Regions from separate parts of the Sphingobacterium sp. BN32 genome, predicted to be linked through region 3. Evidence: riboswitches for the same ligand, from Rfam matches in the RefSeq annotation. Region 3 holds a riboswitch; each other region holds the start of a gene.
The links. Region 3 has a riboswitch for S-adenosylmethionine ahead of QYC40_RS08710 (5-oxoprolinase). Riboswitches for the same ligand answer to the same signal wherever they lie in the genome.
Positions count from the first base shown of each region.

Region 1: it holds a riboswitch for S-adenosylmethionine, as region 3 does, so the genes downstream of both, metE (5-methyltetrahydropteroyltriglutamate--homocysteine S-methyltransferase) here and QYC40_RS08710 (5-oxoprolinase) in region 3, are expected to answer to the same signal.
Region 2: it holds a riboswitch for S-adenosylmethionine, as region 3 does, so the genes downstream of both, QYC40_RS10420 (O-acetylhomoserine aminocarboxypropyltransferase/cysteine synthase family protein) here and QYC40_RS08710 (5-oxoprolinase) in region 3, are expected to answer to the same signal.
Region 4: it holds a riboswitch for S-adenosylmethionine, as region 3 does, so the genes downstream of both, QYC40_RS15975 (methylenetetrahydrofolate reductase) here and QYC40_RS08710 (5-oxoprolinase) in region 3, are expected to answer to the same signal.

Region 1 is NZ_CP129963.1:3,644,356-3,648,099, reverse strand. It holds gene QYC40_RS15515 (BrxA/BrxB family bacilliredoxin) at 1-268, opposite strand, end outside; gene ahcY (adenosylhomocysteinase) at 434-1,750, shown strand; SAM riboswitch class I at 2,116-2,215, shown strand; gene metE (5-methyltetrahydropteroyltriglutamate--homocysteine S-methyltransferase) at 2,286-3,744, shown strand, end outside.
Region 2 is NZ_CP129963.1:2,472,265-2,476,008, reverse strand. It holds gene QYC40_RS10425 (homoserine dehydrogenase) at 1-1,073, opposite strand, end outside; gene QYC40_RS10420 (O-acetylhomoserine aminocarboxypropyltransferase/cysteine synthase family protein) at 1,137-2,444, opposite strand; SAM riboswitch class I at 2,680-2,793, opposite strand; gene QYC40_RS10415 (hypothetical protein) at 2,972-3,406, opposite strand; gene dapA (4-hydroxy-tetrahydrodipicolinate synthase) at 3,519-3,744, opposite strand, start outside.
Region 3 is NZ_CP129963.1:2,071,533-2,075,276, reverse strand. It holds gene QYC40_RS08720 (DUF937 domain-containing protein) at 1-635, opposite strand, end outside; gene QYC40_RS08715 (DUF2891 domain-containing protein) at 703-1,803, shown strand; gene QYC40_RS08710 (5-oxoprolinase) at 2,181-2,438, opposite strand; SAM-I-IV-variant riboswitch at 2,496-2,589, opposite strand; gene rpoN (RNA polymerase factor sigma-54) at 3,238-3,744, opposite strand, start outside.
Region 4 is NZ_CP129963.1:3,757,194-3,760,937, reverse strand. It holds gene QYC40_RS15985 (SusC/RagA family TonB-linked outer membrane protein) at 1-1,367, opposite strand, end outside; gene rimM (ribosome maturation factor RimM) at 1,723-2,250, shown strand; SAM riboswitch class I at 2,330-2,428, shown strand; gene QYC40_RS15975 (methylenetetrahydrofolate reductase) at 2,474-3,430, shown strand; gene QYC40_RS15970 (DUF2723 domain-containing protein) at 3,659-3,744, shown strand, end outside.

The DNA.
Region 1 (3,744 bases), 1.6 Mb from region 3:
ACATATACTGGCGTGCTTTATCTACAGCGTCTTTTTCCATACCTGCAAATACCGTAACTAATTTGTCCGGATGTTTAGCGTTTTTTACTGCAGCTTTCGCAGCAGGGCGTGCATTTGCTGCCGCACAACCACATACGGAGTTTACAACAACGAACACAGTTCCTTCAGAAGGGATCGCTGCATCAACTTCTTCAACACTTTTTAATTCTTGGAATCCTGCGTCTACAAGTTCTTGACGCATTGGAGCTACTAGATATTCTGGGTACATTTTCTTTACTTTTTAGTTTATGCAAATATAGTCTTAAAACTGAGTTACGTCAAGCAAGGTTCCTCAAGTTAATGTCAATTTCTACAGGTATAATGCTATTGCATTTTGAATTGAGTTGGCTATCAAGTAATTTTGTATCGCAAAAAACTAAAATAAAGATTATTTATGTCATCATTAGAAACTACCTACGTACCTTACAAAGTGAAAGATATCTCTTTAGCAGAATGGGGTCGTAAAGAAATAGAATTGGCAGAAGCAGAGATGCCAGGATTAATGAGCCTTCGTAAAGAGTTTGGTGCTTCTAAACCTTTAAAAGGTGCTCGTATTGCCGGCTGTTTGCACATGACGATTCAGACTGCTGTGTTAATCGAGACATTGGTAGAATTAGGTGCAGATGTATCTTGGTCATCATGTAACATCTTCTCAACACAAGATCATGCGGCTGCGGCAATCGCTGCAGCGGGAATTCCGGTTTACGCCTGGAAAGGGATGAACGAAGAGGAATTCAACTGGTGTATTGAGCAGACTTTATTCTTCGGCGAAGAACGTCAACCTTTAAATATGATTTTAGATGATGGTGGTGATTTGACCAATATGGTGTTCGATCAATTCCCTGAGTTAATCGATGGCATCAGAGGTCTTTCTGAAGAGACTACAACCGGCGTGCACCGTTTATACGAGCGCATGAAAAACGGTACATTGCACTTACCAGCAATCAACGTAAATGACTCGGTTACTAAATCGAAATTTGATAATAAATATGGCTGCCGCGAATCTTTAGTAGATGCGATCCGTCGCGCTACAGACTTAATGTTAGCAGGAAAAGTTGCGGTTGTAGCAGGTTACGGCGATGTGGGTAAAGGTTCTGCAGAATCGTTACGTTCAGCGGGAGTTCGCGTAATCGTTACGGAAATTGATCCTATCTGTGCGTTGCAAGCAGCAATGGAAGGTTTCGAAGTGAAGAAAATGGCTGATGCGATCGTTGAAGCTAATATCGTTGTAACGACGACAGGTAACAAGGATATCGTTCGTCCAGAACACTTCAAAGCAATGAAAGATAAAACAGTTGTTTGTAATATCGGACACTTCGATAATGAAATCGATGTTGCTTGGTTAAACGAAAACTACGGATCGACTAAAGTGGAAATCAAACCGCAAGTTGATAAATATACCATCGACGGTAAAGATATTATCTTATTAGCTGAAGGCCGTTTAGTAAACTTAGGCTGTGCGACTGGTCACCCTTCTTTCGTGATGTCAAACTCGTTCACTAACCAAACGCTTGCGCAACTGGAGTTGTGGACTAATACAGACCAATACGAAAAACAAGTGTACACACTTCCTAAACACCTAGATGAGAAAGTTGCTCGTTTGCACTTAGCTCATATCGGTGTAGAATTAGAGGAACTAACACAAGAACAAGCAGCCTATATCGGTGTTACCGTAGAAGGTCCTTACAAACCGGAAGCGTATCGTTACTAGATTTTAGAATCTAGATTTTAGATATTAGATGTAAGATTTTAGAACCTGCAGCAATGCAGGTTCTTTTTTTTGGTTTGTTTTGAAATAGTATTTAGTATTTAGTACTTAGTATAAAGACCTATGGTGGGCAATTTGTCCCTCACTTTTACCGCATGCCAAATATCCTGTCAATCCTTGAATCCTTCGTTTCCTGCTTCAAGACAGGTTCTCTTATCTAATGCCTAAAAATGGTTTTCCGCCCTAGGTCTAACTACTAACTACTAAATACTAACTACTTTTTTTGTTCAAACAAGAGTCTAATGTCTAAAATCTAATATCTAAAATCTTTTTTTGTTTTATTCAAATCTTCTCCATATCTTAGCCGTCGCTTATAGAGAAAGGCAGAGGGAATAGACCCGATGAAGCCTTAGCAACCTGTCTCTTGACAAGGTGCTAAATTCTACCTTTAAAAAGGAATGATAAGCCAAGTTCACTAGTCCTAAGTGGCCTTCTCTAGCAAAGTAAAATAGTAGATTAAAAATTTATTCAATACTGTATGTTATTAACGAACAACTTAGGTTACCCACGTGTGGGTGCATTCCGCGAGCTAAAGAAAGCTAACGAAGCTTACTGGGCGAAAAAAATTAGCGCGGAAGAATTATTGCAAGCTGGACTGAAAATCCGTGAAGGCAACTGGAAGACTCAACAAGAGGCGGGTATCGATTTGATCCCATCAAATGACTTCTCTTTTTACGATCAAGTATTAGACTTATCTTTAACTGTAGGTGCAATCCCTGCTCGTTACAATTCATTATTAAATAAAATCGATCGCCAATATAACTTAGACTTATATTTTGCGATGGCACGTGGTTTCCAAGAGGGTGGCGTAGATGTTACGGCTATGGAAATGACAAAATGGTTCGACACGAACTACCACTATATCGTTCCTGAGTTTGTAAAAAACCAAGAATTCAAATTAACTTCTGAAAAATTCTTAAGCGAATATAACGAAGCTAAACAATTGGGTATCGAAACTAAGCCAGTTGTCCTTGGCCCAATCTCTTACTTATTATTAGGTAAAGAAAAAGAATCAGGATTTAACCGTATCGACCTTATCGACAACTTACTTCCTGTATACGAAGAAATCTTATCAAAATTAGCGGAAGCTGGTGCTCAATACGTTCAAATCGACGAGCCTTTCTTAGCGCTTGATATTGATGATGCTACTCGCGCATTGTACGGTAAAGTTTTTGAAAAACTTGCTGCTGCTGCGAAAGGCGTTAAATTAATCGTTGCTACTTATTTCGAAGCGCTACGTGACAACGAAGACACAGCAGTTAGTCTTCCGGTTCACGCTTTACACCTAGACTTGGTTCGTGGTGAAAATCAGCTTGACACTATATTATCAAAAGTTCCAGCTTCATTGACTTTATCTTTAGGTATTGTTGAAGGAAGAAACATCTGGAAAAATGACTACGAAAACTCTTTAGTAAAAATCAAACAAGCAGTAGATGCTTTAGGAAAAGACCGCGTATGGGTTGCTCCTTCATCATCATTATTGCACGTTCCTTTCGATTTAGATAACGAGCATAACGAAGAGTCGCTTCCTAAAGAAGTTAAAAACTGGTTAGCATTTGCTAAACAAAAGTTAGCGGAAGTTAAAGACTTAGCCGTATTAGCAGATGGTGAAGTTGATGCTGCGACGCAAGAGCGTTTCGAAGCAAACAAAGCTGCTGCAGAAAGCCGTCGTACATCGCCATTAATCCACAAACCTGAAGTTAAAGAGCGCGTTAATAACATTACTGATGAAGACGCAAAACGTACTTCAGGCTTCGATGCTCGTAAAGCTGCTCAACAAGCGAAATTTAACTTGCCAGGATTCGCAACAACAACAATCGGTTCATTCCCACAAACGAAAGATGTTCGTAAATGGAGAGCTGACTTGAAAAAAGGTGCAATCACACAAGAGCAATACGACAAAGAGATCGCAGAAGAAACTGAAAGAACAATCCGTT
Region 2 (3,744 bases), 400 kb from region 3:
AAACGTTCAGAAATATTGATGAAATTGATGTTTTCTAAGACATCTTCATCATCATATCTGAAATATACGGATATTTTGTAGTCTTTTGTATACTCAACTTGCTGTGCATCCAAATGTTTTTTGTATTCGTAGCGGTAATCATAGCGTAACGCCGTGATATCCGATAATACAGCAGAGCCTGTTGGGTGGCCGCCAGCACCTTTTCCTAAGAAAAATTGCTCATCGGCAAAGGCTGCTTTCACCAATACGCCGTTATACTCATTTTCTACGTTGTACAGGATATTGCTCTTTTTGATGAACTTCGGTAGGACATAGAGAACGACTTGATGATTATCAACTTCTTTAGCTAGTGGAATCAGCTTAATCTTATAATCTTTCTCACGTGCGTAACGAATATCCGCATCGCCTAGGGTGTCGATACCTAAGTTAAGGATTTCGTCCGGGTTGATATAAAGACCATAAGCATGCGAAGCAACAATCGCTAACTTAAACTTAGGATCAAAGCCTCCCACATCCAAGGTAGGGTCGGTCTCTGCAAAACCTAAATCCTGTGCTTTCTTTAAAGCAACATCGTAGCTTTGATCTTCGTTGAATATTTTAGAAAGAATATAATTTGATGATCCATTGAAAATACCGCTCACCGAGTGCAATAATTCGTTGTCATAATATTCCTCCAGATTACGGATGATCGGAATACTTCCGCAAACCGCACCTTCATATAATAGCGAAGTACCATACTGATGTTGAATCTCAACAAGCTCTTCTAAATGCGTAGCAATCATTTTCTTGTTTGCTGACACAACGTTCTTGCCAGTAGATAAGGCACGCTTCGTGATCTCAAATGCCGCATCAGCATCGTCGATTAACTCGACAACGGTATTGATTTCCGGATCTTCTAATATAGCGTTTGCATCGGTAGTGAATAGTTCAGCTGGAAGGCTTCTTTTCTTATCAGGATTTTTGATAACAAATTTCTTAATCTCTAGATTTAAATCCTTCGTCTTGATAATATCGTATAATCCTTGGCCGACAACGCCGAAACCAAACATCCCGATAACAAGTTTTTTACTCATGGTATTCTTTTAGTGTTCTTTTTTCGTTTTTTAATTTAATCTGCGATCTATTGATGCTGATACCTATTTGATTTTCTCAAAAGCTTGCTCTAAATCTGCTTTGATATCGTCGATGTGCTCAATACCTACAGATAGTCTTAGCTGTCCTGGAAGAACGCCGGCTTTCGCTTGATCTTCAGCGCTCAACTGCTGATGCGTAGTTGCAGCAGGGTGGATAATCAAAGTCTTTGCATCCCCAACATTCGCTAAGTGGCTGATCAATTGCAAAGCATCGATAAAGTCGTTCGCTTTCTCCACGCCGCCCTTAACAGTGAATGACAACACTGCTCCGTATCCATTCTTCAAATACTTCTGCGCATTCTGATGATACGGATGGTTCTTCAATCCAGGATAGCTTACTTTCTCCACTTGTGGATGAGCATCTAACCATTGTGCAATCTCCAAAGTATTATCCACATGGCGTTGTACGCGTAGGGATAGGGTTTCTAAGCCTTGTACCAATAGGAAAGAGTTGAATGGAGATAGGGCAGGGCCGAAGTCTCTTAAGCCTTCCACGCGCGCTCTAATAGCAAATTGTATATTTCCAAAAGGACCATTCTCACCAAATACATCTGAGAACACTAATCCATGATATCCTTCGGATGGTTCAGAGAATTGCTTGAATTTTCCATTGCCCCAGTTGTAGTTACCACCATCGATGATCACACCGCCGATACTCGTACCATGGCCACCGATCCATTTTGTAGCGGATTCAACAACTACGTTCGCTCCATGCTCCAATGGCTTAAACAAATATCCACCAGCACCGAATGTATTGTCAACGATCAATGGAAGGTCATGTTTTTTCGCAACAGCAGCGATGCGGTCGAAATCCGGGATGTTATAGCTCGGATTACCGATCGTTTCTACGTAGATAGCTTTCGTTTTATCGTCGATTAAAGCCTCAATTTTATCAGCGTCGGTATCTTCTGCAAAGCGAGCTTCGATGCCTAAGCGTTTGAAAGAAACTTTAAACTGGTTGTATGTACCACCGTAGAGGTTTGCACCCGATACAAAGTTATCACCAGCCTCTAAAATGTTGGTTAAAGCGATGAACTGTGCAGCTTGTCCCGAAGCTACAGCAACTGCGGCAACACCTCCCTCTAATGCAGCGATGCGTTTTTCAAACACATCCGTTGTCGGGTTCATGATGCGGGTATAGATATTTCCGAATTGTTTTAATGCGAATAGATTAGCACCGTGCTCTGCATTCTCAAATACATAAGACGATGTTTGGTAGATTGGCAATGCTCTAGATCCAGTAGTAGGGTCTACTTCTTGTCCTGCATGTACCTGTAATGTTTCAAATTTTAAGTTCTTAATATCAGCCATTGTTGTAATTTTTTAAAATGATAAATAATGAATTATGTTCTTTTGTCGCTAAGCTTTGGTCGTCATGTAAAGATATAAGAATTCCTTATCCAAGGAATCTGGGAATACCGACGACTAGCGCATTCGTGAACAGGTGTTCACGACGAAAAAGATAGTAAGGGAAGAATTGCTAGCAGGTTTGCCGCTAGAAAATCCAATAAAAGAATTTGTAAATGTTGAAGTCATAGTCTTTTGTCATTTATATGCTCCTCAGCTTAATTGCTTTGGACAGGAATTGGCACCTTTTCAATCGTTATTGAAGGTTGCCAGTGGGTCTTTGAGCCAGTCTCTCGCCACTTCTTTATAAATCAAGACCAATCGTAATGATGGGTTTTGATTAGGTACCAATTGCTTGGCACTGCGCAAATATACATCGCTAAAATCAATTATGCAATGTTTTTTTAATAAACAAGCTTCTGAATGCGATAAGTATTGAAAATATCGAACTCAGAAGCTTGCAAAAATATCAATCTGATAATAGCCTCAGCTTAATAAGAACCGGATTTTAAATCGCGCATTTGGATAATTTGGTCTACCACGTAGACTGTATTTCCTCGCCATGGTAACACACCACGGTATTCCTTATAGTGAAGATCGAATACCTTTCCACTATTTACTTCTAAAATACGGTATATTGAATCGTTCTCTACGGAAAACTCAAACTGATTGCTCGTTAATCCTGTGCCGGTTTTCGTTGCGCCAAAACCCTCTTGAATCAGTTTTCCTTCGTACGTTTTAAAGATATTGCCTTTCTTCACGGCATAGTTCAAGACGCCGGATTTTACACCCTCACCAAAAACATTGTAGTAATTCCAATAGACCCAACCTGCAACGATTAGGACAACGATTAATAGTGTCCAGCTGATGAACTTGCCGATCATTGATCCGCCTTTCTTAGGCTGTTGGTTTGTTGTGGTTTCCATGTTATGTTATTTATTTGTCTGCAATCCGCAAAAAAGATACCTAAAATAAAAACTTTACGCGAAAAGAAATCCATTAGTAGCTGTATCTCTGCAAATGATTAAGAAACAAATACTAGGAAAGTTTTTTGATCTCCAGATCTATGCCTTCTTGTGTCTGTTTTCCAACAGGTACCAACGGTAATCGAACGATGTCATCACCATAACCTTTCTGTTTCAGGATGTATTTTACACCTGCAGGATTTCCTTCGATAAAACATAGGTCGGTAATGCGCAGAAGATCCGAATGTATGATTCTTGCTTGCTCAAAATTACCTTCTAAACATAGGTGAGCTAATGCA
Region 3 (3,744 bases):
CCTTTAGATTCTTTGTCTTTATCTTGATTGAAGAAGTCACCAACTAGATCGCCTAAGCCACCTCCAACATTTGGCTGGGAGCTGTTTGCGCCCGCACCGCCAAGGATGTTACCAAGAATACCTCCTAAACCGCCGGATGCAGCACCCGAACCGCCTCCGCCCAAAACACTACCGATTAAATCGCCGATACCACCGCCAGAAGATCCCGCTTCACCAGCGCTTTCTTGCTTCTTCTTACCTAGGTAGCCCATAACAAGCGGAGCTACTAAAGCTAAAATTCCTGCGATTTTCTTAATATCTAATCCTGTTTTTGCCGATAAGGTTTCCTTTACGTTATCCGTGTTTCTACCAAACATATGGTTTACGATCTTATCCTCATCCTCGGTAGGGCCTTCGTTGAACAATGCACCCAAATTGTCGAAGATACTACCGTTATGTTTGCTGTCGATCGCATTTTGAATGCCATTCGCTTGCTCGGGACTTTTGTTCGCGTTGTAGTTTAAAGCAGACATCATCAAGGGTACTGCGGCAGCAACTACATACTGTGCTTTATCTTTGTCTACGCCTAATTTTTGAGAAATACTCTCTACAGCTTGGGAGCCGATATTGCCGGAAATTAAATCTGTGATATTCATGTTTTGGTTTATTTTGTTTTATTGTTATAAATTTACTGCTTATAAATCAAATATAAAGCCAAAGTAAATGCGCATAAGTACAACGATTTTAGGGTTAGTATTGATATCCGGTATTTTTAGTTCATGTCAATCGGAAACCGTTAAAAAAGAAAAAACCGAAATTGAAAAAACTCATCTTACAGCAACGCTAGCGAAAGATATCTTTGCTCTACCAATACATTGTTTACAGATAGAGTATCCGAATAAACTTGGTCAGGTTCTTGCATCGGAAGTCGATTTAAAAACACCTAAAGTCCTGCGCCCCGTGTTTTACGGATGCTACGACTGGCACTCTTCAGTCCACGGATATTGGTCTATCGTGAAGCTCATGAAGCAGTTTCCAGAACTGGACGCTAATGGAGAGGTTCGTAAAGTTCTTAATCAGCATATTACTGCTGATAATGTAATCATCGAGAAAGCTTTTTTTGAGGATAAGAATAATCTCGGGTTTGAACGTACCTACGGTTGGGCATGGCTTTTTAAATTGCAGGAGGAGCTGCACACTTGGAACGACCCGGATGCAAAACGCTGGGAGCAGGCCTTACAACCCTTAGTCGATTTACTAGTACAGCGCTACAAGGAGTATCTTCCGAAGCAACTTTACCCGATACGTACCGGGCAGCATGATAACACAGCTTTCGGTCTTTCCCTGTCGCTAGATTATGCACGTACCGTGGGCGACAAATCCTTCGAAGAAGTAATTAAAGAACATAGCCTTCGTTACTACAAACAGGATGTCAACTGTAATCTGGCATATGAACCTAGTGGAAATGACTTCCTCTCACCTTGTTTGGAAGAAGCATTTCTGATGAGCAAAGTAATGAATAAGCAGGATTATAATGCTTGGCTAAAGACATTTATGCCCGTTCTTTTTGATAAAGACTTTAAGTTAGAGCCGGCCGTAGTAAAAGATCGGACTGATGGAAAGTTAGTGCATCTAGATGGTCTAAATTACAGCCGAGCTGTCTGCTTAAAAGGAATCGTAAAACAAATCCCAGAACTGGAAGCCCTGAAAGCAATCGCTGAAAACCATATCGCATTTTCCATCGGAAATATCTCTGCAAAAGATGACTACATGGGCTCACACTGGCTAGGGACCTTTGCGTTGTATGCGCTTGCTGGGGAATAGTCTTTAGTACTTAGTATTTAGTAGTTAGTAGTTAGTAGTTAGTAGTTAGTAGTTAGACCTTGGGCGGGAATAGGAGTGATGTATTAGATGTTAGAAATTAGAGCAGCGCGCCGATTAGGCGCCTTTCTTTTTGCTGGTTTGTTTTTGAACAGGAAGAGAGAGTTTGTCTTGAATCAGGAAAGTTTGTTTTGAACCAAGAAAGGAAGGATTTAAGGATTAGCAGGATCCTGTATATCCTTTTATCTTTCCTTTCCTGGTTCAAGCCAACCTGTCATTTCATTTTCTAGCTGAAAGACAAAACCAAATCTCTAACGTAAAACATCTATTCCCGCCCTAGGTCTAAATACTAACTACTAACTACTAAATACTAACTACTATTAGATTGCAACCAGTCTATTCGCTTCCAAGCGTACTGCTACTCGTTGTATCAGTGTGATTCCATCTTCCTTCGAGATAATTGCCGAAAGATCAATTCCTCTTTTTGATAATGCAGATAATAAGGCAGTGCGAAATGCAGATTTACTTGTTCCCCAATTTGTTTTTACGATGTCGTTGTTGAGAATGACAAGTTCTTGAGTGGAGTAGTTCTTAAACTGCTCTTCAAGGTGCTGTTGTAATGGTTTTGTGTTTGACATACAATTAAGAATTAAAAGGGTTTAACCATAATTGCATTCAGAAAGGGTGAAATAAAGCTATTGCGTTTATTTTGGCATGATACCCGTATTGTTTTACCACCGCGGTGTCTTCACTCGGTTGGTATTGCTATGGCAATTCTGAATACTCTACAAATTTAGTAGATATTATTTTAAAATTCCAAATTTTTCAAAAAAAATATTTTTCAGGATGATCTGAAGCATGTAGGGAGAGGCAAGATGCTTCAAATGATACTAGTAGATATATGGCTTTTATCAAAAGCTTTTTATAACCTAATAAGCGCCCTTTTGGAGCGGTTATGATTGGGTTGATAAAGGGTTAAACAATGGGTTTACATTGGGTTTGAATTGGGTATGTATTGGGTTTGCATTGGGTTTGCATTGGGTTTGAGTCGACGAAGGGTTGAGTTGCTGTTGGGTGATAGTAGTTAGTCTTTAGTATTTAGTCTCTAGTATTTAGTCTTCAGTACTTAGTACTTAGTAGTTAATATAAAGACCTAGGGCGGCATTAGATTTTTGTCTTGAACCAGGAAAGCAAGGATTTAAGGATTGACAGGATCCTGGTCTATCCTTGCATCCTTCCTTTCCTGTTTCAAGACAAACCATAGTGTCAAAACAACTGAAAAAAATATCTCCTGTCTCTTCAAAAACAATCAACCAAAAATAAAGGCGCCTAATCGGCGCCCTGCTCTAAAATCTAATATCTAACGTCTAATGTCCAAAATCTATAGCCGCCCTAGGTCTAAATACTAAGTACTAACTACTAAATACTAATCACTACCTAAAGTTCCTTCCTCAACCTCGCTACCGGAATATTCATGGCTTCGCGGTATTTTGCGACCGTTCTACGAGCGATGGAGTAACCTTTTTCTTTTAGGATTTCAGTAAGTTTTTCGTCGGCAAGTGGTTTGCGTTTGTCTTCGTTGGCGATGCATTCTTCAAGGATTTTCTTTACTTCTTTATTGGATACTTCCTCGCCAGATTCTGTTTGTATAGCTTCCGAGAAGAAAGACTTAAGCAAGAACGTGCCGAATTCCGTTTGTACGTATTTGGAGTTTGCGACGCGGGATACAGTTGAAATATCCATTTCAATGCGGTCAGCTATGTCTTTTAAGATCATAGGTTTAAGCATGCGGTCATCTCCGGTTAGGAAATACTCGTATTGATATTCCATGATGGCGTTCATGGTCTTTAGGAGTGTCTGTTGTCTTTGTTTGATGGCATCGATGAACCACTTTGCGGAGTCGAGTTTCTGTTTTACAAACTGTACCGCTTCGCGCATCTTCTT
Region 4 (3,744 bases), 1.7 Mb from region 3:
CTAACATCGAAGTCAAAGTTACCTTGCAATTCGTAGTTCGTCGTTGCAGATTTATTCCATTGCAAGTCGTATAAGTAGTTTGTACTTGCGTTGTTTACCCATCCGCTGTAACGGTGTGGCACTAGATTTCCGTTCGCATCGTATGGACTATCCCAAGGTAGGTTAGTCACCATCGCACCTGTATCATATTGTCTATCGTCTGTTCCTCGACGGGCTGCAACGATGGAAGGTTTGATGCTTAACCATTCAAAAGGCTTGTATACTGTATTCAAACGGATGTTGTAACGGTCGTACTCAAAACCTTTGACAGCACCTAATTCATTGTAATATCCTAAGGAAAGGAATGATTGCAATGTTTCATTACCTCCTTGTAGGGAGATGTTGTGGTTTTGGGTGAAGCCATTGCGCGTTGCAACATCCCACCAATCGAAGTTTGAGTTTCTCAGCTCTTCATTCCATCTAGGGAATTTGATATCGCTTGCGTTTTGGAAAGATGCGAAGTAATCATATAATTCTGCTCCGTTCATCATCTGCAAATTTCCATTCGTCAACTGGTTGAAACCTAGTTTTGTTGAATAGGTTAGTTGCATTTTCTGTGATCTTGGCGCTTTCGTTGTCACGACCACAACACCGTTAGCTCCTTGGGAACCATAAAGTGATGTTGAAGCAGCATCTTTCAAGACCGTTAGGTTGGCAATATCATCTGGGTTTAAATCGCCAGGACCGTAGCCCACGATTACCCCATCGATTACCCAAAGTGGGCTAGTTACACCGTTTACCGAGGCTTGTCCGCGGATAACAACTGCACCGCGTGTTCCCGGTTTACCGGTGCTTGGTGCAACATATACACCAGCAGCTTTACCGTTCAACATGTTCTCCACAGAAGGGGTCGTCACGTCTCTAAGCTTTTGGCCGCTCACATTTTGCAATGCACCAGTTAAGCTTTCTTTCTTTTGCTGAATACCATAACCCACCACTACGACCTCATCTAAAGAATTTACTGATTCTTCCAAATTGATGGTCATGTTGTTGGATTCGATTTTCCGCTCTACCTTTTCATAACCTACAGCAGAAATAATTAGCGTTTGGCCAATTTTGGCATCGATCGAGAAAGCACCATTTTCGTCTGTTGAAGAGATGATTTTCGGATTTTCTTTCACGCTGATGGTGACAGCGGATAATGCTCCTGTTGCACCTTTGATCGTACCGGTTATTACTTCTTGGAAAGCAACGGCATGGATCGAGCTGGATTCCTTGAGGTTAGATGCAAGCACGGCATCGGGAGTAAGTAGGGCTAATGTCAGCACAGATGTAATTGGATAAAATGTACTGGCAAGAAATGCCCTGGATAATCTTTTTTTGCACATAAGTGTCGTGTTTAATAAAAGTAGATTTTGGCTACACAATTTAGTATTGTTGCGACAATATTAACTTTTTGTAAATAGAATGCTATATGCTTTTTGAACTCAAACGTTTGCGTATTTTGATGCAAACGATTGCATATGCAACAGCGTGTAAATATCGTTTTTGGTGAATACGTAACATTTTGGTAACATTAGGTTGTTTTAACAACTAGTTGTCAATCGATTAGATGGTCGCCTTTTACCTGATTTTTATATCTTTTTGATTTTCCTAATTGTTAAATTTCAGAGTGATCGTCTAGCTTTCGCAAGGCGTTTTATTGTCCGATTATTTCTGTATTTTTGCATTTTAATTCAGGCTATGACAATCGATCAAACATTCTATATAGGTTACATAAGTAAAACCCGCGGGTTGAAAGGAGAAGTTCAATTATTCTTTGAATTTGAGGACTATATGGATTTGGATTTTGATGTTTTGTTTCTCGAGGTCAACAAGAAGTTAGTACCCTATTTCGTTGATACGCTGAAGATGTATAATAATAGTACGGCCTACGCTACTTTTGAGGATATTGACCATATCGATAAGGCGCACCCCTTGATCCGCAAGAAAATGTATTTGCCCTTGGATCAGAAACCTGAGCGTGATCCTGATGATTTCCGATATACAGACTTGGTAGGCTATGTTGCGATAGAAGAGGAGGAGGGTGAGTTGGGCGAGATTACGCAGGTGCAAGAGATGCCGCAACAGTTTATTGCTACCGTAGATATGGATGGCACGGAAGTGATGTTTCCATTGAACGAAAACTTCATTGTAGGGATAGATCCTGAGGAACAGGTTGTTGTACTTCGACTTCCTGAAGGACTGATCGATATGTATTTCGAGCAATAGAACGAGGTTTTCGTTATTTTTCCATTTTATTTTCTGGTTTTCATTTTGAGTTCTTGCTTCTATTAGCGATATTAGCCCTCGCTTATAGAGAAAGGCAGAGGGACTAGACCCGCTGAAGCCTTAGCAACCTGTCCCTTGACAAGGTGCTAAATTCTACCCCGTTAGGGAAAGATAAGCTGAAACTCAGGTATCGCTGCGTTTTCTCTAAGCCTAAAGGAAATTTATGAAAATCGTAGACCACATTAAGAACGCAAAGGGGAAGACCCTATATTCATTTGAGTTATTGCCGCCGGCAAAAGGACAGGGAATCCAGAGTATTTTCAAGACAATGGATGAACTAATGGAGTTCAATCCGCCTTTTATCGATGTTACTTACCATCGCGAGGATTACTTGTATAAGCAGCATTCCAGTGGTTTGTTAGAGCGTGTTGCCTATAGGAAGCGTCCCGGCACAGTTGCTATCTGTGCTGCGATTATGAGTAAGTACAAGGTGGATGCGGTTCCGCATTTGATCTGTGGCGGTTTCACGAAGGAGGAAACGGAGAATGCTTTAATCGATCTTAACTTCTTGGGTATTGATAATGTCTTAGTACTGCGTGGCGACGCGAGAAAAGGCGATTCAGACTTTATCCCTACCGTCGGTGGGCATGCCTACGCAACGGATCTTTTGGAGCAGGTGGTGGATATGAACAACGGTCGTTATCTGCATGAGGATATCGAGAGCTCGGCGAAGACCGATTTCTGTATCGGTGTGGCGGGTTATCCGGAGAAGCACTTCGAGGCGCCAAACTTCAACACCGATTTTAAATGGTTGAAGAAGAAGGTAGAGATGGGCGCAGAATTTATTGTTACACAGATGTTTTTCAACGTAGAGAAGTATAAGGAATTTGTGACGAAGTGTCGCGAGCATGGCATCAATGTTCCGATTATCCCGGGCCTAAAACCGTTGACCACGAAGAACCAACTAATCACGCTTCCTCGTATCTTCCACTTGGATATTCCTGAGGAATTGAGTGATGCTGTGGATGCGTGTAAAACAAATGCCGATGTACGTCAGGTAGGTGAGGAATGGTTGGTTCAGCAGTGTAAAGAGCTGATTGAGTTTGGCGCGCCAGTTTTGCATTTCTATACCATGAGTAATCCGGGGCCAACGAAGAAGATTGTGCAGAAGTTGGTTTAGCATTAGAGATTAGATTTTAGACATCAGATATTAGAGCGTGGAGCCGATGTTTTAGACTCGGTTTTGTGATATAAGATAGAAGAGCCAAGACGAGAGTCTTGGTTTTTTATTTTTAATATTTTATTGGGCGAGTTGTTTGGGGGCTTGATTTCTGTTAAAATTTGTTAAGCGGAGTGCAGTTGCTGCTTTTCAGTTTATCTTTATTCCGAAAAACTAACCTTTACTCTTATGAGCTTTCAAAAACTTAATAACCTTCTCGGCTGGAGCTGTGGAATCCTGGCAACAATAGTTTATATATTGAGTGTTGAAAAATC